DNA from 2 places in the Pseudomonas sp. GW821-FHT09C08 genome. Region 1 is predicted to be linked to the other one. Evidence: predicted binding sites of a transcription regulator. Region 1 holds the regulator's gene; the other holds the start of a gene.

Region 1 (10,878 bases):
CTTCACCGCGCTTAAAATCCGCGAAATCGCCGTGGCCAACGACATCCTGCTGCTGGAGTCGCCGGAGCTGGCGCGATCGATCTTCTACTCCACCGACCTCGACCAGGAAATCCCCGCCGGGCTGTACCTGGCCGTGGCCCAGGTGTTGGCGTATGTCTATCAGATTCGCCAGTACCGCGCGGGCAAGGGCAAGCGGCCCGATCCGCTCAAGGACCTGCCCATTCCGCCGGAGCTGCGCCGCGATTCCTGACTGCTCGGCTGATGCGCGCTTTGTGGTGAGCGGGCTTGTTGTGGGTAGCGGGCTTTTTGTGGTGATAAGGCTTGTTGTGGCGAGCGGGCTTCTTGTGGTGAGCGGGCTTGCCCCGCGTTGGAGTGCGAAGCGCTCCCAATCCAGCCACCGCGGTCCAACAGTCAGACCGAGTCGCCAGGTTTCAGGGCTGCTTCGCAGCCCAACGCGGGGTAAGCCCGCTCACCACAGTGAGTGCGTTCGCATAACAAGCCTGCCCGCCTCATCCGCTACCACTCGTCGGCAACCCTCGTCTACCTGTCAACTTTGACAGTAGCCAGCGCCGTCCTCTCGCGCTTCCATGGCTCCCTACTGTGCACAGGTCATCCAGCGATGCAGAGGGCGTAGTGATGGAAGCGGTGATGGGAACGATCAAATCCTACAGCCGAAAAACCGGAAAAGGCCTGATTGCGCTGGATGGCGATGACGAGCCGGTGCATGTGGATCGCACCGGCTCAGCCGGCATCTGGCTCAAGAAAGGCTTGCGCGTGCAGTTCGTGAGGATCCATTGCCCTCAAGGGGTGTATGCGTTCCATATCAAACTTATCTAGCGGCATGCATGCCTGGCTGTTGGCGGTGTGTCCACCGACCAATAATGTGGGAGCTGGCTTGCCTGCGATGACTGAGTTCAGCCTGGCGCTTCAGGTGACCTACACACCGCCACCGCAGGCAAGCTCCTGCATTTGAAACGCGTTCCCCTCGACGATCGTCGCCCTGAAACCAAAGTTGGAAGGCTTCTTGCAATACCGCCTCCAGGACGCCTCCCGGCGTCAAAAGTTTGCTTCAAGGAAACGAGGAATACCGGTGGTGGATCGCTCTCAAATGCTCGGCACGGCCCGTACGACCCTGACTGACCTCTCGCGGGGCAATCTGGGTGTGCCGTTGTTGTTGCTGGTGATGCTGGCAATGATGATGTTGCCGATGCCGCCGTTCCTGCTGGACGTGTTCTTCACCTTCAACATTGCCCTGTCCGTGGTGGTGCTGCTGGTCTGCGTATACGCCCTGCGACCGCTGGATTTTGCGGTGTTCCCGACCATTCTGCTGGTGGCGACCCTGTTGCGCCTGGCGCTCAACGTGGCGTCGACGCGCGTGGTGATGCTCCACGGCCAGGACGGCCACGCCGCCGCCGGTAAGGTGATCCAGGCCTTCGGTGAGGTGGTGATCGGCGGCAACTACGTGGTGGGTATCGTGGTCTTCGCGATCCTGATGATCATCAACTTCGTGGTGGTGACCAAGGGCGCCGGGCGGATTTCCGAGGTGAGCGCGCGCTTTACCCTCGACGCCATGCCCGGCAAACAGATGGCCATCGACGCCGACCTCAACGCCGGCCTCATTGACCAGAACCAGGCCAAGTCGCGCCGTCTGGAAGTGGCCCAGGAAGCCGAGTTCTACGGTTCCATGGATGGTGCCAGCAAATTCGTGCGCGGTGACGCCATCGCCGGCCTGCTGATTCTGTTCATCAACCTGATCGGCGGCATGGCGGTCGGGATCTTCCAGCACGGCATGACCTTCGGCGATGCCGGCAAGGTTTACGCCTTGCTGACCATTGGTGACGGTTTAGTGGCGCAATTGCCATCACTGTTGTTATCCACAGCTGCCGCGATCATGGTGACCCGTGCTTCGGGCTCCGAAGACATGGGCAAGCAGATCAGTCGCCAGATGTTCGCCTCGCCCAAGGCCCTGGCCGTGGCGGCGGGCATCATGGCGATCATGGGCATCGTGCCGGGCATGCCCCACGTGTCGTTCCTGAGCATGGCGGCCATGGCGGCCGGCGGTGCCTACCTGTTCTGGAAGAAGCAGAACGCGGTCAAGGTCCAGGCCCAGCAGGAAATCGCGCGCCAGCAGGAATTGCTGCCGTCGCCGGCCCGGGCCCAGGAAACCAAGGAGTTGGGCTGGGACGACGTGACCCCGATCGACATGATCGGCCTGGAAGTCGGCTACCGCCTGATCCCGCTGGTCGACCGCAACCAGGGTGGCCAACTGCTCGCGCGGATCAAGGGGGTGCGCAAGAAGCTCTCGCAGGACCTGGGCTTCCTGATGCCCACCGTGCATATCCGCGACAACCTCGACCTGGCCCCCAGCGCCTACCGCCTGACCCTGATGGGGGTGATCCTGGCCGAAGCCGAGATCTACCCGGATCGCGAACTGGCGATCAACCCGGGGCAGGTATTCGGCAGTCTCAACGGCATTACCGCCAAAGATCCGGCTTTTGGCCTGGACGCGGTGTGGATCGAAATCAGCCAGCGCAGCCAGGCGCAGTCCCTGGGCTACACCGTGGTGGACGCCAGTACCGTGGTCGCCACCCACCTCAACCAGATTCTGTACAAGCACTCCCATGAGCTGATCGGCCACGAAGAAGTCCAGCAATTGATGGGTTTGCTCGGCAAAGCCTCGCCAAAACTCGCCGAAGAACTGGTGCCGGGCGTGCTGTCGCTGTCGCAACTGCTCAAGGTCCTGCAGGCGCTGCTGGCCGAGCAGGTGCCGGTGCGCGATATCCGCAGCATTGCCGAGGCTATCGCCAACAATGCCGCCAAGAGTCAAGATACTGCCGCCCTGGTGGCTGCAGTGCGCGTCGGATTGTCGCGCGCAATCGTCCAAAGCATTGTAGGGCTTGACTCTGAGCTGCCTGTGATCACCTTGGAACCAAGGTTGGAACAAATATTGCTCAATAGTATTCAGAAGGCAGGACAAGGCCAGGAAGAGGGCGTTCTGCTGGAGCCAAGCATGGCTGAGAAGCTGCAGCGTTCGTTGATCGATGCCGCGCAGCGCCAGGAAATGCAGGGCCAACCGGTGATCCTGCTGGTGGCCGGCCCCGTCCGGGCGATGTTGTCGCGGTTTGGGCGCCTGGCAGTACCGAATTTGCACGTTTTGGCTTATCAGGAAATTCCTGACAACAAGCAAGTGACTATCGTCGCGACAGTAGGGCCCAACGGCTGAGGGTAGTGGGTTATGCAAGTTAAGCGTTTTTTCGCCGCCGATATGCGTCAGGCCATGAAACTGGTTCGTGATGAGCTGGGCGCCGACGCCGCGATTATCGGTAACCGTCGTATTGCCGGCGGTGTCGAGCTGACGGCTGCCCTGGATTACACTCCCCAGGCCCTGGCCCCGCGCGTCCCGAACATGGAACTCGAAGACGAGCTGCGCAAGACGGCCTCGCGCATTGTCTCGGCCCAGGCCGAACTGAGCATGCGTGGCGACAGCGACGCCACCACCAACCGCCAGTTGTTCGCCGGCCTGCCGCTGACCGCTGCCGAGCCGCTGGTCGAGCCGACCTTCGTTGAACCCCCGCGTCCTGCAGCGCCGGCCCCGGCCGCCGCAGTCGACCAGCGCGTGTTCGACTCGATGCGCTTTGAACTCAATGGCCTGCGCGAGCTGCTGGAAGTGCAACTCGGCTCTCTCGCCTGGAACCAGCTGCAAGGCAGCAAGCCGCAACAGGCCAACCTGTGGCGTCGTCTGCAACGCATCGGCCTGTCCGGCCCGTTGTCGCGCGACCTGCTGGCCCTGACCACTGAAATCGAAGAACCTCGCCAGGCCTGGCGCATGTTGCTGGCCCACTTGGCGCGGATGATCGTCACGCCGGAAATCGAGCCGCTGGAAGAGGGCGGTGTGATCGCCATGGTCGGCCCTGCCGGCATGGGCAAGACCACCACCCTGGCCAAGCTGGCCGCCCGTTACGTGCTCAAGTACGGCGCGCAGAATATCGCGCTGGTGAGCATGGACAGCTACCGTATCGGTGCCCAGGAGCAGCTCAAGACCTTGGGTCGGATCCTCAATGTGTCGGTGACCCATGTCGACCCGGGCCAATCCCTGGCCAACGCCCTCGACCCGCTGCTGCGCAAGCGCGTGGTGTTGATCGATACCGCCGGCCTGCAAGCCAGCGACCCTGCGTTGCGCATGCAGCTGGAAAGCCTGGCCGGGCGCGGCATCAAGTCGAAAAATTACCTGGTGCTTGCAACCACCAGCCAGAAACAGGTTCTTACCGCTGCGTACCATAGCTACAAACGCTGCGGCCTGGCCGGCTGCATCCTCACCAAGCTCGACGAAACCGCGAGCCTGGGCGAGGTGTTGAGCCTGGCCATCAGTCATGAGTTGCCGGTCGCCTACCTGACCGACGGCCCGCGGATTCCGGATGATCTGCATCTGCCGCGCCGTCATCAGTTGGTCAGCCGTGCAGTCAGCGTGCAAATGCAAGAAGAGCCTAGCGAGGAAGCGATGGCCGATATGTTCGCCGACCTCTATCACAGCCCGGCAAAGCGGGTGGGTTGAGGGCAGGATGAACACCGTGAAATGTACCTACATCGATGGTCTGCAAGCGATTCACGCGGCCAAGCCATGTAGCCTGCGTCTAAGCAAGACAAGGTAAAGAAATAAAATGGGCAGCATGCATCCCGTACAGGTGATCGCGGTGACCGGCGGCAAAGGTGGCGTCGGGAAAACTAACGTGTCAGTGAATTTGTCCCTGGCCCTGGCAGAGCTTGGCCGTCGCGTCATGCTGCTGGATGCTGACCTGGGGCTGGCGAACGTCGACGTTCTGCTGGGGCTGACGCCCAAACACACGCTTGCCGATGTGATCGAAGGGCGCTGCGAGCTGCGCGACGTGCTGCTGCAGGGCCCTGGCGGTATCCGCATCGTGCCGGCCGCCTCCGGCACCCAGAGCATGGTGCACCTGAGCCCGGCGCAGCATGCCGGCCTGATCCAGGCGTTCAGCGATATCGGCGACAACCTCGACGTGCTGGTGATCGACACCGCCGCCGGGATCGGCGAGTCCGTGGTCAGCTTCGTGCGCGCTGCGCAGGAAGTCCTGTTGGTGGTCTGCGATGAACCCACCTCGATCACCGACGCCTATGCCCTGATCAAATTGCTTAACCGTGACTACGGCATGAACCGCTTCCGCGTGCTGGCCAACATGGCCCAGAGTCCACAGGAAGGGCGCAATCTGTTCGCCAAGTTGACCAAGGTCACGGATCGCTTCCTCGATGTCGCCTTACAATACGTCGGCGCAGTTCCCTACGACGAGTGTGTACGCAAGGCTGTGCAAAAGCAGCGTGCAGTCTACGAAGCGTTCCCTCGTTCCAAATGCGCCTTGGCGTTCAAGGCTATTGCCCAGAAGGTCGATACCTGGCCGTTGCCTGCCAACCCTCGGGGGCATCTGGAGTTTTTCGTCGAGCGATTGGTGCATCAGACGAGCGCAGGACCGGTGCTATGACATCCAGCGGCTACAACCTTTACAAGAAATCGGCACGTGACAGCCAGGGTGAATTGATCGAGCGCTATGCGCCGCTGGTCAAGCGCATCGCTTATCACTTGCTGGCACGCCTGCCCGCCAGCGTCCAGGTCGAAGACCTGATCCAGGCGGGCATGATCGGCCTGCTCGAAGTGTCGACCAAATACGACGCGAGCAAGGGCGCGAGTTTCGAGACGTATGCGGGTATCCGCATCCGTGGCGCGATGCTCGATGAAGTGCGTAAAGGTGACTGGGCGCCGCGTTCGGTGCATCGCAATACGCGCATGGTCAGTGACGCAATTCGCGCAATTGAAGCAAAAACCGGTCGCGACGCTAAAGATCACGAAGTTGCGGCCGAACTCCAATTGAGTCTCGACGATTACTACGGGATTTTGAACGATACCTTGGGCAGCCGCCTGTTCAGTTTCGACGACCTGTTGCAGGACGGCGAACACGAAGGGCTGCACGAGGACGGCGCGAGTGCTCATCTGGAGCCGTCGCGCGACCTGGAGGATGAACGCTTCCAGGGGGCGTTGGCGGACGCGATTGCCAATTTGCCGGAGCGTGAGCGACTGGTGTTGGCGCTGTACTACGACGAAGAGCTGAACCTCAAGGAAATCGGTGAGGTCCTGGGAGTCAGCGAATCGCGGGTCAGCCAGTTGCACAGCCAGTGCGCAGCCCGCTTGCGGGGGCGTTTGGGAGAGTGGCGAGCGCGCTGACAGGCAGTGTTGGGGAGCACTGCAAACCACACCGCGAGGGTGATTGACCCTCGCGGGATCGGCCCGTGGTGCCCCCTGCAGTCCTTTTTGTGTAATGCCTGTTGATTGAAATGGCGCGTCCAGGTGCTGGGCGCGTTTAAGACTGCTTGGAGGTCGAATTGGACAAGAACATGAAAATCCTCATCGTTGATGACTTCTCAACGATGCGGCGGATCATAAAAAACCTGTTGCGTGACCTTGGGTTCACTAACACGGTCGAGGCGGATGACGGCATTACGGCGATTCCGATCCTCAACAGCGGGAGCATCGACTTTCTGGTAACGGACTGGAACATGCCGGGCATGACCGGTATCGACTTGCTGCGCCATGTGCGCGCCGACGAAAAACTGCGCAGCCTTCCCGTGCTGATGGTGACCGCCGAAGCCAAGCGTGAACAGATCATCGAAGCCGCCCAAGCCGGGGTCAACGGTTATGTGGTCAAGCCATTCACTGCATTGGCCTTGAAAGAGAAGATCGAAAAAATCTTCGAACGCATCCACGGCTAATGCCATCGCGGGGGAGCTATGGAGCATAAAGAAACGTCACAGGGAGACTTTGAGTCGACCCTGAAAAAGCATGCTCACCAGTTGGTTGACAGCCTTGAAAAAGGCCAGTTCGGCGACGCGGTGCAGTTAATCCATGAGCTCAACCAGACCCGTGACCGCGGCCTGTATCAGGAAGTGGGCAAGCTCACACGCGAGCTGCACAGTGCGATTGTCAATTTCCAGATTGACCCGCACATGCCCCAGGCCGAAGAAATTTCGCAAATCACCGACGCGACCGAACGCCTGTCCTATGTGGTCAGGCTGACTGAAGCGGCGGCCAACCGCACCATGGACCTGGTGGAAAACGCCACGCCCCTGGTCAATGGCATGGCCACCGAAGCCCAGGCCCTGAGCCACGATTGGGGCCGCTTCATGCGCCGCGAGGTGGGGGCTGAGGAATTTCGGGAACTGGCGCGTCGGGTCGACGGATTCTTGTCACGCAGCGAGCAGGAAAACCGCACGGTTTCCAGCAACCTCAATGACATTCTGCTGGCCCAGGATTACCAGGACCTCACCGGCCAGGTGATCAAGCGTGTGACTCAGTTGGTCACCGAAGTGGAAAGCAACCTGCTCAAACTGGTGCTCATGGCCGGCCAGGTAGACCGTTTTGCCGGCATCGAACATGACCGTGAAGCGATCCTCTCGGAAAAAGATCCACAAAAACATCTCGCCAAGGGTGAAGGTCCGCAGATTCATGCCGATAAACGTGAAGACGTTGTGTCAGGTCAGGATGACGTAGATGACCTGTTATCCAGTTTAGGCTTCTAAGGAGCACCCACATGAGCTTCGGCGCCGATGAAGAAATCCTTCAGGATTTCCTTGTAGAGGCCGGCGAAATTTTAGAGCAACTGTCCGAGCAACTGGTCGAGCTGGAAAGCCGTCCGGATGATGCGAACCTGCTCAATGCAATTTTTCGCGGTTTTCACACTGTAAAAGGGGGCGCCGGCTTCCTCCAGCTCCATGAGCTGGTGGAGTGCTGCCACATCGCCGAGAACGTGTTCGACATCCTGCGCAAGGGTGAGCGTCACGTTGACTCGGAATTGATGGACGTGATTCTCGAAGCACTGGATGCGGTCAACGGCATGTTCAGCGAAGTCCGCGAACGTGCCCCGATCACTGCGGCCACCCCGGAACTGCTCGCCGCCCTGGCGCGCCTGGCAGAGCCGGCCGACACCTCGGCAGCGCCCGTGGCGCAAGCTGAGCCTGCGCCTGTGGCAGAGCCTGAAGCGGACGTGACGGACAGCGAGTTCGAGCAGTTGCTCAACTCCCTCAATGCGGTGAAAGCCGAGGCTGAAGCGCCTGCAGCCGCCGCGCCACAAGCGCCGACCAGCGAAGACATTACCGACGCAGAATTTGAATCCCTGCTCGACCAGTTGCACGGCAAAGGCCAGTTCGCGGCCGACGCCGTGGCGCCTGCCGCCGCTGTGGATGCGCCTGCCGCGTCGACCAGCACCGACATCACCGATGACGAATTCGAAGCACTGCTCGACCAACTGCATGGCAAAGGCACCTTCGCGGCCGACGCCTTGCCGGAAGTCGCCGCGACTGCCACTGCGCCGGCCGCTGCGGCAGAACCTGCGGGCGACGGTCTGATCAGCGACCACGAGTTCGAATCCCTGCTCGACGAATTGCACGGCAAGGGCAAGTTCAGCGAAGTGGCTCCGGCAGCTGCCGCGACCGCCACTCCGGTGGCGGCCAAACCGGCGCCGGCCAAGGCCGCTGCACCTGCTGCTGCCAAACCGGCCCCGGCACCTGCCGCCGCCCCGGCTGCTGCCCGCGCGCCGGCGGCTGCCGTGGCCGAGAAGCCGGCCAGTGAAGCCGAAACCACCGTGCGCGTCGATACCGCGCGCCTGGACGACATCATGAACATGGTCGGCGAACTGGTGCTGGTGCGTAACCGCCTGGTGCGCCTGGGCCTGAGCAGTGGCGATGAAGCCATGCAAAAGGCCGTGTCGAACCTCGACGTGGTCACCGCCGACCTGCAGACCGCCGTGATGAAGACGCGGATGCAGCCGATCAAGAAAGTCTTCGGGCGCTTCCCGCGCCTGGTTCGCGACCTGGCACGCCAGCTCAAGAAAGAGATCAACCTGGAACTGGTGGGCGAAGAGACCGACCTCGACAAGAACCTGGTCGAGGCCCTGGCCGATCCGCTGGTCCACTTGGTGCGCAACGCCGTCGACCACGGCGTCGAAACCCCGGAAGAGCGCGAAGCTTCGGGCAAGTCGCGCAACGGCAAAGTGATCCTGGCGGCCGAGCAGGAGGGTGACCACATCCTGCTGTCGATCACCGATGACGGCAAGGGCATGGACCCGACCATCCTGCGCAATATCGCTGTCAAGCGTGGCGTGATGGACAAGGACGCCGCCGACCGCCTGACCGACACCGAGTGCTACAACCTGATCTTCGCCCCGGGCTTCTCGACCAAGACCGAGATTTCCGACGTGTCCGGCCGTGGCGTCGGCATGGACGTGGTGAAGACCAAGATCAGCCAGCTCAACGGCTCGATCAACATCTACTCGACCAAGGGCCAGGGCTCGAAGATCGTCATCAAGGTGCCGTTGACCCTGGCGATCATGCCGACCCTGATGGTGATGCTGGGCAACCAGGCCTTCGCCTTCCCGCTGGTCAACGTCAACGAAATTTTCCACCTCGACCTGTCGCGCACCAACGTGGTGGACGGCCAGGAAGTGGTGATCGTGCGCGACAAGGCGTTGCCACTGTTCTACCTCAAGCGCTGGCTGGTGGCATCGGCCAAGCATGAAGAGCAGCGCGAAGGCCATGTGGTGATTCTCTCCGTGGGCACCCAGCGTATCGGCTTCGTGGTCGATCAACTGGTGGGCCAGGAAGAAGTGGTCATCAAGCCTTTGGGCAAAATGCTGCAGGGAACCCCGGGCATGTCGGGTGCGACCATCACCGGTGACGGTCGGATCGCGCTGATTCTGGATGTTCCGAGCATGCTCAAGCGTTACGCCGCTCGGCGTATTTGATTCTGGTGGGGCAGGGCGGTTTGCCCGCCCCGTCTAACGGAGTGTTTATGGTAGTCAAGGTCCTGGTGGTGGACGATTCGGGTTTCTTCCGCCGCCGCGTCTCGGAAATTCTTTCCGCCGATCCAACGATTCAAGTGATCGGCACGGCCACCAACGGCAAAGAGGCGATCGATCAGGCTATCGCGTTGAAGCCCGACGTGATCACCATGGACTACGAGATGCCGATGATGGATGGCATCACGGCTGTCCGTCACATCATGCAGCGCTGCCCGACCCCGGTGTTGATGTTCTCCTCGCTCACCCACGAAGGCGCCCGGGTCACCCTGGATGCGCTGGATGCCGGCGCGGTGGACTTCCTGCCGAAGAATTTCGAAGACATCTCGCGCAACCCCGAGAAGGTCAAGCAACTGCTGTGCGAGAAAGTCCACAGCATTTCCCGCAGTAACCGTCGCAGCCTGTTCAGCACGCCTGCACCTGCACCTGCACCTGCACCGGTTGCGGCGCCGGCCCCGGCCCCTGCGTTTGGTCGACCTGCGCCTGCGCCCGCCCCGGTGGCTCGGCCTGCCGTGGCCCCGGCCCGCGCTCCGGCGCCCAGTGCCCATTCGCCCGCGCCCAAACGCAAGGCCTACAAGCTGGTCGCCATCGGTACCTCCACCGGCGGCCCGGTGGCCTTGCAGCGCGTGTTGACGCAATTGCCGGCCAACTTCCCGGCGCCGATCGTGTTGATCCAGCACATGCCGGCGGCCTTCACCAAGGCCTTTGCCGAACGCCTGGACAAGCTCTGCCGCATCAGCGTCAAGGAAGCCGAGGATGGCGACATCCTGCGTCCAGGCCTGGCGCTGCTGGCGCCGGGTGGCAAGCAGATGATGGTCGACGGGCGTGGTGCGATCAAAATCCTGCCGGGCGACGAGCGCCTCAACTACAAGCCGTGCGTGGACATCACCTTCGGTTCGGCGGCCAAGTCCTACGGCGACAAAGTTCTGGCGGTGGTGCTCACCGGCATGGGCGCTGATGGCCGTGAAGGCGCACGCCTGCTCAAGCAGGGCGGCAGCGCGATCTGGGCCCAGGACGAAGCCAG
Region 2 (10,878 bases), on a different contig from region 1:
CGGTGGCGCCAGATCCTTGCCGATCGCGGTGTTGTCCGCGGTGCCGATCCACAGCAGGGTCGGCATCTGCAGGTCCTTAAACTCGTAGTACACCGGCTGGGTGAAGATCATGTCGTAAATCAAGGCCGAGTTCCATGCCACCTGGGTATGGCCCGGGCCTTTGTTGAGGCCGGCGAGCATATCCACCCAGCGGTCGTATTCGGGCTTCCAGCGCCCTACATAGTAGGTGTTGAGTTCGTACTTGCGAATGCCTTCGGCGCTGAGTTTAAGCTCGCGCTGGTACCACTGGTCGACGCTGCTGTAGGGCACGCCGAGGGCTTTCCAGTCTTCCAGGCCAATCGGGTTCACCAGCCCAAGCTGCTCGGTCTGGGCCGGATAGAGCAGGGCGTAGCGGGTGGCGAGCATGCCACCGGTGGAGTGGCCGATAATGGTCGCCTGGTGAATGCCGAGCTTTTCCAGGAGTTGATGGGTGTTTTGCGCCAGTTGCTGGAAGCTGTACTGATAGTGATCAGGCTTGCTGGAAGTGCAGAAGCCGATCTGGTCGGGCGCGATCACCCGGTAACCGGCCTCGCTCAAGGCCTTGATCGAGCCTTCCCAGGTAGCGCCGCAGAAGTTCTTGCCGTGCATCAGCACCACGCTGCGCCCGTTGGCCTTGCCGGTGGCGGGGATGTCCATGTAGCCCATCTGCAGGGACTTGCCCTGGGATTGGAAGTTGAAGTGCTCAAGTGGATAGGGGTACGCAAAGCCTTGCAGTTCTGGCCCGTAGGCAGGGCCTTCAGTGGCTGCGAACACCGGGGTGACACTGGCGGTGAGCAGGCCGGCAAGGCAAAAGGTGCGGATCAGAGGCATGGGCGGGGCTCCAGACAAGATGTCTCGGATGCTGTTGGGAGACGATTAAGTGGGGATTAACACCCACTGCAAGGTCAGGGCTGCCAGCACCCCGTAACGCACGCCCTTGGCCAGGGTCACCAGCAGCAGGAAACGCCACAACGGCTCGCGCATCACCCCGGCCACCAGCGTCAGCGGGTCACCGATGATCGGTACCCAACTGAGCAGCAGCGTCCAGTGCCCCCAACGCTGGTAATGGTGCCGGGCTTTGGCCAGTTGCGGGTCGCTGACCGGAAACCAGCGCCGGTGCTTGAAGCGCTCCACCCCGCGCCCGAGCAGCCAGTTCAGCACTGACCCCAGCACATTGCCCAGCGTCGCGACCACCAGCAGCCACCACAGGCTGTAATGCCCGCTGAGCAGCAGGCCAACCAGCACGGCTTCGGATTGCAGGGGCAGCAGGGTCGCGGCGCCAAACGCAGCGAGAAACAGCCCCAGGTAACCGGCAAGCATCGGTCAGTGTGCCGGGTACTCGGCCACCACCACATCCTGGCCGTCGCGGGTCAGGCCGATGACCTGATACGCCTCGCTGCGCCCTTCGACTTCCATGCCCGGCGAACCCATGGGCATGCCCGGTGCGGCGATTCCCAGCAGGTCGTCGCGCTTGCGCAGCGCCAGGACCTGCTCGGCGGGCACATGGCCCTCGACAAACTTGCCGTCGATCACGGCGGTGTGGCACGAGCCCAGGCGCGGCGCCACGCCGAGGCGTTGCTTGACGTCACTCATATTGGCTTCGACATGGTCATTGACCTTGAAGCCGTTGCTTTCCAGGTGGCTGATCCATTTCTTGCAGCAACCGCAGTTGGCGTCGCGGTGTACGTCGATGGGGATCAGGTCGGCGGCCTGGGCCAGTGTGGTGGTGAACAGGGCCGACAGCAGGGCCAGGCGCAGGGTGGTTTTCATCAAAAGGCTCGCAAGCAGGAAGTGGCGATTGGGATGGCGGCGATCATGACGACGTCATCGCAGGCAAGCCAGCGCCCACCGGCGAGCAACCTTCGCGGTAATGTTTCAAAATTATACGAAGGGCGGATTTTCCAGCCGATGCTTGAGTTGGTCCAGGGCAATCGCGGACAACTCGATCATGCGCTCATGCAAGGTGGCCAGCTGCAATTCGGTCTCATAGGTCAGCACGCGCTTGAACAGCGTGCCGCCGCGAAACGGCTGCAGGAAGTAGTGAATGGAGCCATCGACGGCGAGGGAGGTAAACACGGTCTTGAACTCGCCGGGGCGGCGGGCGACCTGTACGCGGTAACTCATGGGCACGCGCACGCCCAAGAGGTCGATCATTTCGGTAAAGCGCGTGCCGACGGGGAGTGAACCGGTGGTGCCGGTGTCGGCACTCAGGGATGTGGGGTGCCATTCGTGCCAGCGATCCGGCTGGGTCACATAGTCGTAGACGGCATCGATGGGGGCCTGGATAAAGCGTTCCTGACTGATCCGCTCCAAGCGGACTGACTGCTCTGCAGCGCGCATGGCACACCTCCTGTGTGGCTGTGAACTGTCAGAATAGTCCGACTCCCGCGCATTGCACGGGAGTATCCAGGCCATTTATCAGCTCACCTTGAAACGCCCCATCAAGGCAATCACGCGTCCATTGGCGTCCAGCAGGGTCTGCGTATTGGTTTGCGTGGCATGGCCGCTCTGCACCAGTTCCTCGACCATATGTCGGATCTGCACCATGCTGCGGTTGATCTCCTCGGTCACCGCGCTTTGCTGCTCGGCGGCCGTGGCGATCTGCGTACTGAGGTTGTTGATATGGCTGACCGAGCCTGCCATCTCGTCCAGGCCGGTGTTGACCCGCGCGGTGGCATCCGCCGCCGATTGGCAACTGGCCTGGGTGTTTTCCATGGCCGCCACCGAGGAACTCACCCCGGTAGTCAGGCGCGCGAGCATCTCGTTGATCTGCGAGGTGCTGGCCTGGGTGCGCGCGGCCAGTGCTCGGACTTCGTCGGCGACCACGGCAAACCCCCGGCCTTGTTCGCCGGCCCGTGCCGCTTCGATTGCGGCGTTGAGCGCCAGCAGGTTGGTCTGGCCCGCAATCGCGCCGATCACGCCCAGGGTTTCGGTGATGCGCGCGGCGTCCTGGCGCATGTTCTCCACGGTGTGGGTGGCGCTGGCCACTTCGCCGATCAGGGCGCTGACACTGCTGGAAGCTTCGCCGACCACCACGCGGGAACGGTCGGCGTGTTCGTTGGCGCGTTGAGTGAACGAGGCGGTTTCTGCGGCGTTCTGCGCAACGGTGTCGGCGGTGGAACTCATCTCGGTGATGGCGGTGACGGTCTGGTCGGTCTCCGAGGCGTGGCGCACCAGGATCTGGTTGGTGTGCGCCGAGGTTTTCTGCAGTTGCTCAAGGCCCGACGACATGGCGCCGGTGGCCTGCGTGACCTCGCCGATCATGTTTTGCAGGTACACGATAAAGCGGTTGACCGAGTGGCCGATGGCGCCGAGTTCGTCTTCAGCGCGGATGGTGATGCGTCGCGTCAGGTCGGCGTCACCGGCGGACAACGCGTCAATATTGGCTTTCAGCGTGTTCATGCGTTGCACCAGTTGGCGGATCGCATAGGCCGCCAGCAGCACCAACAGCAGCACCATGGGGATTTGCACCAGGGCCAGGCTGCCGAGCACGTCGTCGCGCTGGGCGGTGATCAACGAGGTGGGCAGGGCGGTCGCCAGGAACCACGGCGTGCCTTCTATGGGGCGCATATAGAACGTGCTGGCCACGCCCTGGTTGTCGAACTCGCTGCGCTGCAAGGCCTGGTCACGGTGGGCCAGGGCTTTGCTGACCTGGGCGGCAAATGCCGAAGTGCCGGTGAGTTCGCTGATGTTCTTCAACACCACCGGGCCACTGAGGCGCGTGCTGTTGCTGATGATCTTGCCGTCGCCTTCGACGATCAGCATCTGCCCGCCGATGTCTTTTTCCTTGCTGGCCACCAGCGCGTTGAAAAAGCCCAGGGTCACATCAATGGTGGCGACGCCATACGCCGCACCGTCCCGCTGGATCGCCATGGCGCAGTTGGTGCGCGGCTCCTGGCTGGCGTCGTCCTTGTAGGCGGCAGCCCAGGCACATTGGCCACGCGGCGCGGCGAGGCCGCCCTTGTACCAGCTCTGGTCGTAGTAATTGGGGGCAGGGTCGCTGTTCCAGAACGTGTTCACTACGAGCTTGCCCGACGCATCGCGGTGCCAGAACGTGCTGTGCTTGTTGCGCCCCGGGGTGCGCTGGTTGGGCAGCGGCCAGATGCCGCCGCCGAAGACTTTCAGCTCGCCGTACTGGTCCACCAGGCCGGGCAGGACCTTGTCGATGGCATCACTGTCGAGCAGCACAATGGTCTGGGTGATGCTGCGTTGCTGGGCCTGGACCTTGTTCAGTTCGCCCTGGATTTGCTCGGCCACTTCACTGATGCGGTTGAGCACCACCTGTTCCTCGGTGTACTGCAGCTTCGGCGCAACCAACTGGCCGATACCCACGACCGTCAAGACCAATAACACCAGGACGAACAGCACCAGAAACAGGGTGTAGCGAGTTTGGATGGAGCGCAGTGGGGGCATGGGATTCGTCCTTACGAAGCGTTTATTGTCGACGCGGCTTTTTGGAGCTTCGTAGGGCTATCGGCGTGGATGGGCGGAGCTTTAGGTACGATGGTGCTAAATAGCTGGGGCTGACCAGAGCGAGGCCGACTACCCGCCACGCTCCGTGTAGGAACCGATATTGAGGCGCCGCTCTACGTCCCACGACCTTGATCGCTAGGTGACCATAAGACGGTCTTCCTCAAGGGTTTGCCCATCTCTTCATTCAGGGCGTTTTCGGTAAACGGTCTCGGATTGACAGTGCTCGGCGGTGTCGAGGGGTCATTGTCGAAATCAAAAGGTTCGGCATCGCTGGGCAGGCCAATGGCTTGACGTACTTCATTCCTGGCGAGACCCGATTCTCCCGGCGCTTCGCGGGTTTCCCCCGGCAGAAATGTTCCGGTTGCGCCATTGTAGGCGGAGGCCACCTGACCGAAGAGAGCGGTGGCGGGTACCCGTGTGTTGGTGCGGTCGGCGTTTTCGAGCGTAGCCGGCGAGTCAAAGTGAATGATGCCGCGATCGGCGCGGGCACCGGGCACGCCATTGGTGATCGTCCCGAAGGCCCCTTCGCCTGCGCTTTCGGACTCCTCAGGTGTCATGTTTTCCAGTCCAGTGCTGCCAAACAGGTATTCGTTACCGCCGTGGTTGATCGGCCGTATGCTGACCTTGGCGCCGTTTATTGCCGCAAGTTCATCCATTCGCTTGAGTGCCTGTTGCCCCGTGGGTGAACTGCGCAGAAATTCAAAGTCGTCGGCGACGCTCTGCTTGAATTCCTGTGCCTGGTCCTCGTTGGCTTCTGGTGGGACGTCCACGCTGAAGCCGCGGTTGCCGGCATTGCTGGGTTTGACCTCGGTGAAAGCCGATCCTTGAGTACGGTCGAAACTATCCCCGGCCTTGGCGTAGATGCGGTCATTGGGCTGGTTGTTCCAAATGCTGTCTTTGCCTTTGCCGGTGTAGAACGTCGTGCGTGCGTTCCCGACCAAGTTGTCATCGCCATTGCCACCATGTGCAACGGTGTGCCCGCTGCCGGAGAAAAGCACATCGTCGCCGTCGCCACCATCCATGTAGGTTTGCTTGGTGGCGGGGCCAGAGCCCGCAATGAGCAGGTCATTGCCCTTGTTGCCGTACATCACGCCGTTGCCGCTGCCGCCGATGATCGTGTCGTCGCCCTCGCCGCCGGCGGCATAACCCAAACCACTGCCCAACACCAGGGCATCGTTGCCACGCCCTCCGAACAGCCTGCTGCGACCGCCGCCAGCCTGGATGCGATCGTCACCATCACCGCCTTCCACTCTTGTACGAAGCTTGACGTCATCGTCGATGATGACCGTGTCGTCGCCGCCGTGGGTATCGATCGCCAGCTCCTGCTCGCGGTCTTCCTTGCTTTTGACGTCGAATACATGCGGTTTATCGTTGATTGTGATCTGCATCTTGTCATTCGGTAAATTGCGCACATGGACACGGTCAGCGCGATCACCGGTTTCTACGTGCAGGAAATTGTTCAGGATCTGCGGCTTTTTCGGGTCACTGGGGTCCCAGTCGATTGACCGGCTGATTTTGGTGCCACCTTCGTCGAACAGCACCTGTGTCCGGCGGTTAACCATGTCTGGCTTGAGGTCGGTCGGTGGGGTGTAGGGCGAGGTGGCTGTCTCGGGAGGCTTGGGTAGCTGGGCGTAAGGCTGGGTGGCCGAGGGGTTGGATGGCGTGGATATCATGACAGGTCCTTTTTATCGACTCTTGAGGCGCCCCTGATGACGCATCAGGGCTGCTCTTACGTGGCATCGCGCCTGCAAACGTTCCTCTCGCCCGGGGCCGTTTGAGTGCCAAACGTTTCGTCGTGGGGGCGCCTCCCTCCAGGCGCCCCTTGAGTTTGGCGGTCAGATATCCAGCATCGCCATTACCGCCTCGGGATAACGCAGGCCGGCGGTGGCATCGGCCGGGAAGATCGCCTCCAGCGCGGCCAGCTCGCGGGTGCTGAGGGTCAGCGAGACGGCGGCGACGTTTTCTTCCAGGTACTTGCGCTGCTTGGTGCCGGGGATCGGCAGAATGAATTCGCCCTGTGCCAACACCCACGCCAGTGCCAGTTGCCCGGCCGTTACGCCTTTTTCGGCTGCGAGTGCCTGGACCTGTTGGACCAGCAGCAGGTTTTTCGCAAAGTTGTCGCCCTGGAAGCGCGGGCTGAAACGGCGGTAATCATCGGCAGCGAAATCATCCGGGCTTTTCAGCGCGCCGGTGAGAAACCCCCGGCCTAATGGACTGTACGGCACAAAGGCGATGCCCAGGCGTTGGCAAGCAGCCAGGCAGCCGTTGAGTTCCTGGTCGCGGCTCCACAATGAATACTCGCTTTGCAGGGCGCTGATGGGGTGCACGCGATGGGCGCGCTCCAGTGTGGCGGCGGACGCTTCGCTCAGCCCCAGGTAACGCACCTTGCCCTGTGTGACCAGATCGGCCATGGCGCCGACGGTTTCTTCGATGGCCACGTCGGGGTCGATACGGTGCTGGTAGTACAAATCCAGGGTGTCGATGCCCAGCCGTTGCAGGGTGCCATCGATGGCATTGCGAATGTATTCGGGCCGGCCATTGACCCCGCGCACTGCCGGATTCGCCGGGTCACGCACGATGCCGAACTTGCTCGCCAGGAACACCTGGTCGCGCTTGCCGGCGATGGCTTTGCCGATCAGTGCCTCATTGGTGTGCGGGCCGTAGATGTCGGCGGTATCGAGGAAGTTGACCCCCAGTTCCAGCGCGCGATGCAACGTGGCCACGGCCTCCTGGGTATCACTGCCGGTGGTGTAGAAATCCGTCATGCCCATGCAGCCGAGGCCGATGGCAGAGACGTGCGGGCCGTTTTTACCGAGTTGACGAGTGTGCATGGGTAAAGCTCCTGGTGGGGAAGGGCTCCATTGTCATCCTCGACAAAACCTTGATAAACCGGCTAAAAGCACTATCACTATTCGTAATTTCTAAATAATCAGCCAGGAGCCGGCCCGTGGACCGTTTTAATGCGATGCGTGTGTTCACCCGGATCGTCGAATTGGGCGGGTTCGCCAAGGCGGCCGACAGCCTGCAATTGCCACGCGCCTCAGTGACCATCCTGATCAAGCAACTGGAAGCGCACCTCGGCGTCCAATTGCTGCAACGCACCACGCGCCAGGTCAGCCCGACCCTGGACGGTGCGGCGTACTACCAGCGCTGCGTGCAATTGCTTGCCGACCTTGAAGAAACCGAGGCGGTGTTTTCCACGCGCCGGCAGAACCCGCGCGGCACCTTGAGCGTTGATATGCCCTCGGGTATCGGCCGCTTTCTGGTCATTCCCGCCTTGCCGACATTTACTGCTCGATACCCGCACATTGATTTGGAAATCGGCCTCAACGACCGCCCGGTGGACCTGATCCGCGAGGGCGTGGATTGCGTGTTGCGCGGTGGCCTCGCCTTGGACGAATCGCTGGTGGCGAGGCCGTTGGCAATGATGGATCAAATCACCTTGGCGAGCCCCGGTTATCTGGCGCGCAAGGGCGTGCCGGCAAGTCTTGATGACCTGGCCGGGCACCACATGGTCGAGTACGTTTCCAGTGCCAGCGGCAAACGCTTTGGCCTGGAGTTTCAATTCGGCGCTGAACTGCGTGCGGTCAACCTGCCCAAGGTGGTTGCGGTCAACAGTGCCGACGGCTACTTCTGTGCCTGTGAAGCGGGCTACGGGTTGATCCAGGCGCCGTACTACCACGCGATGCAGCGCCTGGCGCAGGGCAGCCTGGTGGAAGTGCTGGGGCAGCTTGCAGTGCCGAAAATGGCGCTCACGGCACTGTACCCGCCACACCGGCAGCTGTCGCAGCGGGTGCGGGTATTTGTCGATTGGCTGGTGGAGTTATGCGCCCAACCCGGCACCGGGCTGCAACGTCAGCGTCTCAGGTGAGGTAGGTTTTGCGCTCTGGAAGACCCATTTCGCGCCTCATGCCATTCTCCGTGAAATGCTCGGGGTTGATGCGGGTGGGCGGGGTGGATGGATCGTTATCGAAATCGAAAGGCGACGCGCTGCTCGGCAAACCGACGACCTGGAACTCAGTGTTCCTGATAGGAATTGAAATGTCAGGGCGTGCTGGCGGGTGCTCTATGGTTGTGCCTGGCAGGTTTGTTCCCGTCGCACCGTTGTAGGAATGCCCCACTTCATGAACCAGCCCGATGAGTGGAAATCCAAAGGTGCGTCCATCCGGTGCGACCGTAGTGCTTGTGTCGTAAGCGATCACCCCCTTATTGGCGCGCGAGCCAGGTTTATTGTCGGTGATCTTGCCCCTTTTAGGGTCATCACCGTCTATACGGCGACCGTTTTCCCAAGCCTTATCCAGTTCCAAACTCCCGAAATTGTAAGCGTTGCCTCTGTCTGTTTGTTCCTCGATAGTGACTTTTCCCCCTGCCACGGCGGCTTCCCTGTCCATATCCGTGAGCATCTTTTGCCCAGTGGGAGAGCCGCGCAGAAACTCGAGATCATCCTCTACGCGTTGTTTGAATTGTGGCGTGCCTACGACCCCAAATCCCGCACCGCCAGCAGTGCTGGGTTGCACCGGGGTCAATGTTGAGCCTTGCGACCGGTCGTACACATCGCCGGTCTTGGCATATATATGATCGCCTTGCTGGTTGTTCCAGACTCGATCCTGACCTTTACCGGTGTAGAACGTCGTTCGATCGTGCCCGACCAAATCGTCGTCACCTTTGCCACCATGGAGTACCGTATGCCCATTACCGGCGTACAGCCGGTCGTTGCCTGCTCCCCCATCCAGATAGCTCTGTTTTGTGGCGGGGCCGGCGCCCGCATACAGCCGATCATCCCCGTTGTTTCCGTACATGGCTGAATTGCCGGGGCCGCCGATGATTGTATCGTCGCCGTCGTTGCCTTCGGCATAGCCTGCATGCGAGCGCAGCTTAAGCGTGTCGTTGCCCGGCCCGCCCAGAAGCCGAGTGATGCCACCGCCGCCAGTGAGCGTGTCATCCCCTTTGCCCCCTTCAATCGTCAGCGGGTTTTTCACGTCTTCACTGACGGTTACCTGGTCGTTTCCGCCGTGGGTTTTGATCAGCAAATGCAGGGGCTTCCCGTCTCGGTCCTTGTCATCGAGCGCGTATGACTTTCCATTGATCTGGACCTTGAGACGGCCATCAGGGTTTTTGCCGACATGGACCGCGTCGGCAGCATTGCCCGTTTCCATCACCAGTGTGAGTTGCTTTAACTCCGGCGGTCTGCTCAGGAAGTCCCACTTGGCCTGCCGTGAAATCTTTGAGTAGTCGTCGTTGTGCAAAACCTCGGTCTTGGTTTGCATCGGGCCCTTGCTCGGGTCCAAACGCGGCTGGACGTAGATGGAATCCTCGGGCGCTGAATGTTTTGCATCGCGCAGCGGATCATGATTTTGGCGGCTTGTCGGAGGTGCTGCGGGGCTGATCATGGGTGAGAAGTTCCACTGTTTGCCGAAGATGTACTCCTTGTGTGAGAGCGCCGGAAAAACAGTTCCATATTTTCTTACAGCTTGATTGGCGTAAAACTACACACTTGCATTTTATTTCGACGCCAAACCCTTGCGGTAAGCGCCGGGCTGCTGCCCGGTGACCTTATGAAACGCGCGCGTAAACGCCGCCACTGATTGATACCCCACCGCCAGCGCTACATCGGCCACGGTCTGGTCCTGCTTGAACAGTTGGCAGGCATGGCGCACGCGCATCATCAGCAGCACTTGCCCCGGCGATTGCCCGCACAGCTCATTGAACCGCTTGAAAAACGCCGAGCGCGACAGCCCCGTGCAGGCGGCCATGCTTTCCAGGCTCCAGGGTTGCTCGGGGTGGGCGATCAATTGCTCGAGCAAATGCGCAAATGTCGGCTGCCGGGCCAGCGCGGCAAGGCCGCCAAGTTCGGTGTTATCCAACACCTGTTGGCGCAGCACATACAGGAACAGCAGATGGCAGAGGCGTTCCAGCAAGGCGGAAGAGGGCGGTGTGCGTGCGCATTCTTGCAGGATCAGGTCGAACAGGTTGCGCGCAGCCGTGAGTGACGGATCGCCGGCTCGCAGCACGATCCAGGCGGGCAGGGTGTCGACAATCATCGCCGACAGGCCGGACTGGAAATGGAAGAACCCGCAGACCAAGCCCACGCCGTCGGTGGCGCTGCTGTCCAGCGGCTCCATTGGGCGACGCGGGCATTCCTGCGCACCTGCCGCCGTGGCTTCACCCGACAGTCGATACTCAAGGTCACGCAGCAGGAACACCGCGTCGCCGTTGTCCAGCGCCACCGGGGTGGGCTCGCCATCGATGTGCAACCAGCACTGACCCTGCACGATCAGGTGGAAACTGGCCCGGGCCAGGCCGTGGGTACTGGCGTGCCAGTCGCCGCAATAACGCCCGACGTGGAACAGGCTGGTGTTGAGTTCGAGGCTGTCTAATAACCAATCG

What was found. The regulator FliA, encoded in region 1, starts transcription of late flagellar genes. The targets are predictions, from matches to a motif close to CTAAAGTTTNNNNNNNNNNNGCCGNTAA.
Region 2: a site for FliA is predicted at 4,489-4,516, ahead of AC07OJ_RS04865 (methyl-accepting chemotaxis protein). Genes of this name have one in related genera too.

What each region holds. Positions count from the first base shown of each region.
Region 1 is NZ_JBWKPG010000004.1:488,059-498,936, forward strand. Features, by position in the region: gene flhB (flagellar biosynthesis protein FlhB) at 1-250, shown strand, start outside; gene AC07OJ_RS16910 (S1 domain-containing protein) at 649-837, shown strand; gene flhA (flagellar biosynthesis protein FlhA) at 1,109-3,223, shown strand; gene flhF (flagellar biosynthesis GTPase FlhF) at 3,236-4,552, shown strand; gene fleN (flagellar synthesis regulator FleN) at 4,659-5,492, shown strand; gene fliA (RNA polymerase sigma factor FliA) at 5,489-6,229, shown strand; gene AC07OJ_RS16935 (chemotaxis response regulator CheY) at 6,400-6,774, shown strand; gene AC07OJ_RS16940 (protein phosphatase CheZ) at 6,793-7,581, shown strand; gene AC07OJ_RS16945 (chemotaxis protein CheW) at 7,593-9,800, shown strand; gene AC07OJ_RS16950 (protein-glutamate methylesterase/protein-glutamine glutaminase) at 9,848-10,878, shown strand, end outside.
Region 2 is NZ_JBWKPG010000001.1:1,147,265-1,158,142, reverse strand. Features, by position in the region: gene AC07OJ_RS04885 (alpha/beta fold hydrolase) at 1-849, opposite strand, end outside; gene AC07OJ_RS04880 (YqaA family protein) at 895-1,338, opposite strand; gene AC07OJ_RS04875 (DUF411 domain-containing protein) at 1,342-1,788, opposite strand; gene AC07OJ_RS04870 (SRPBCC family protein) at 1,900-2,358, opposite strand; gene AC07OJ_RS04865 (methyl-accepting chemotaxis protein) at 2,437-4,431, opposite strand; gene AC07OJ_RS04860 (M91 family zinc metallopeptidase) at 4,605-6,164, opposite strand; gene AC07OJ_RS04855 (aldo/keto reductase) at 6,327-7,322, opposite strand; gene AC07OJ_RS04850 (LysR family transcriptional regulator) at 7,439-8,362, shown strand; gene AC07OJ_RS04845 (M91 family zinc metallopeptidase) at 8,355-9,881, opposite strand; gene AC07OJ_RS04840 (AraC family transcriptional regulator) at 9,993-10,878, opposite strand, start outside.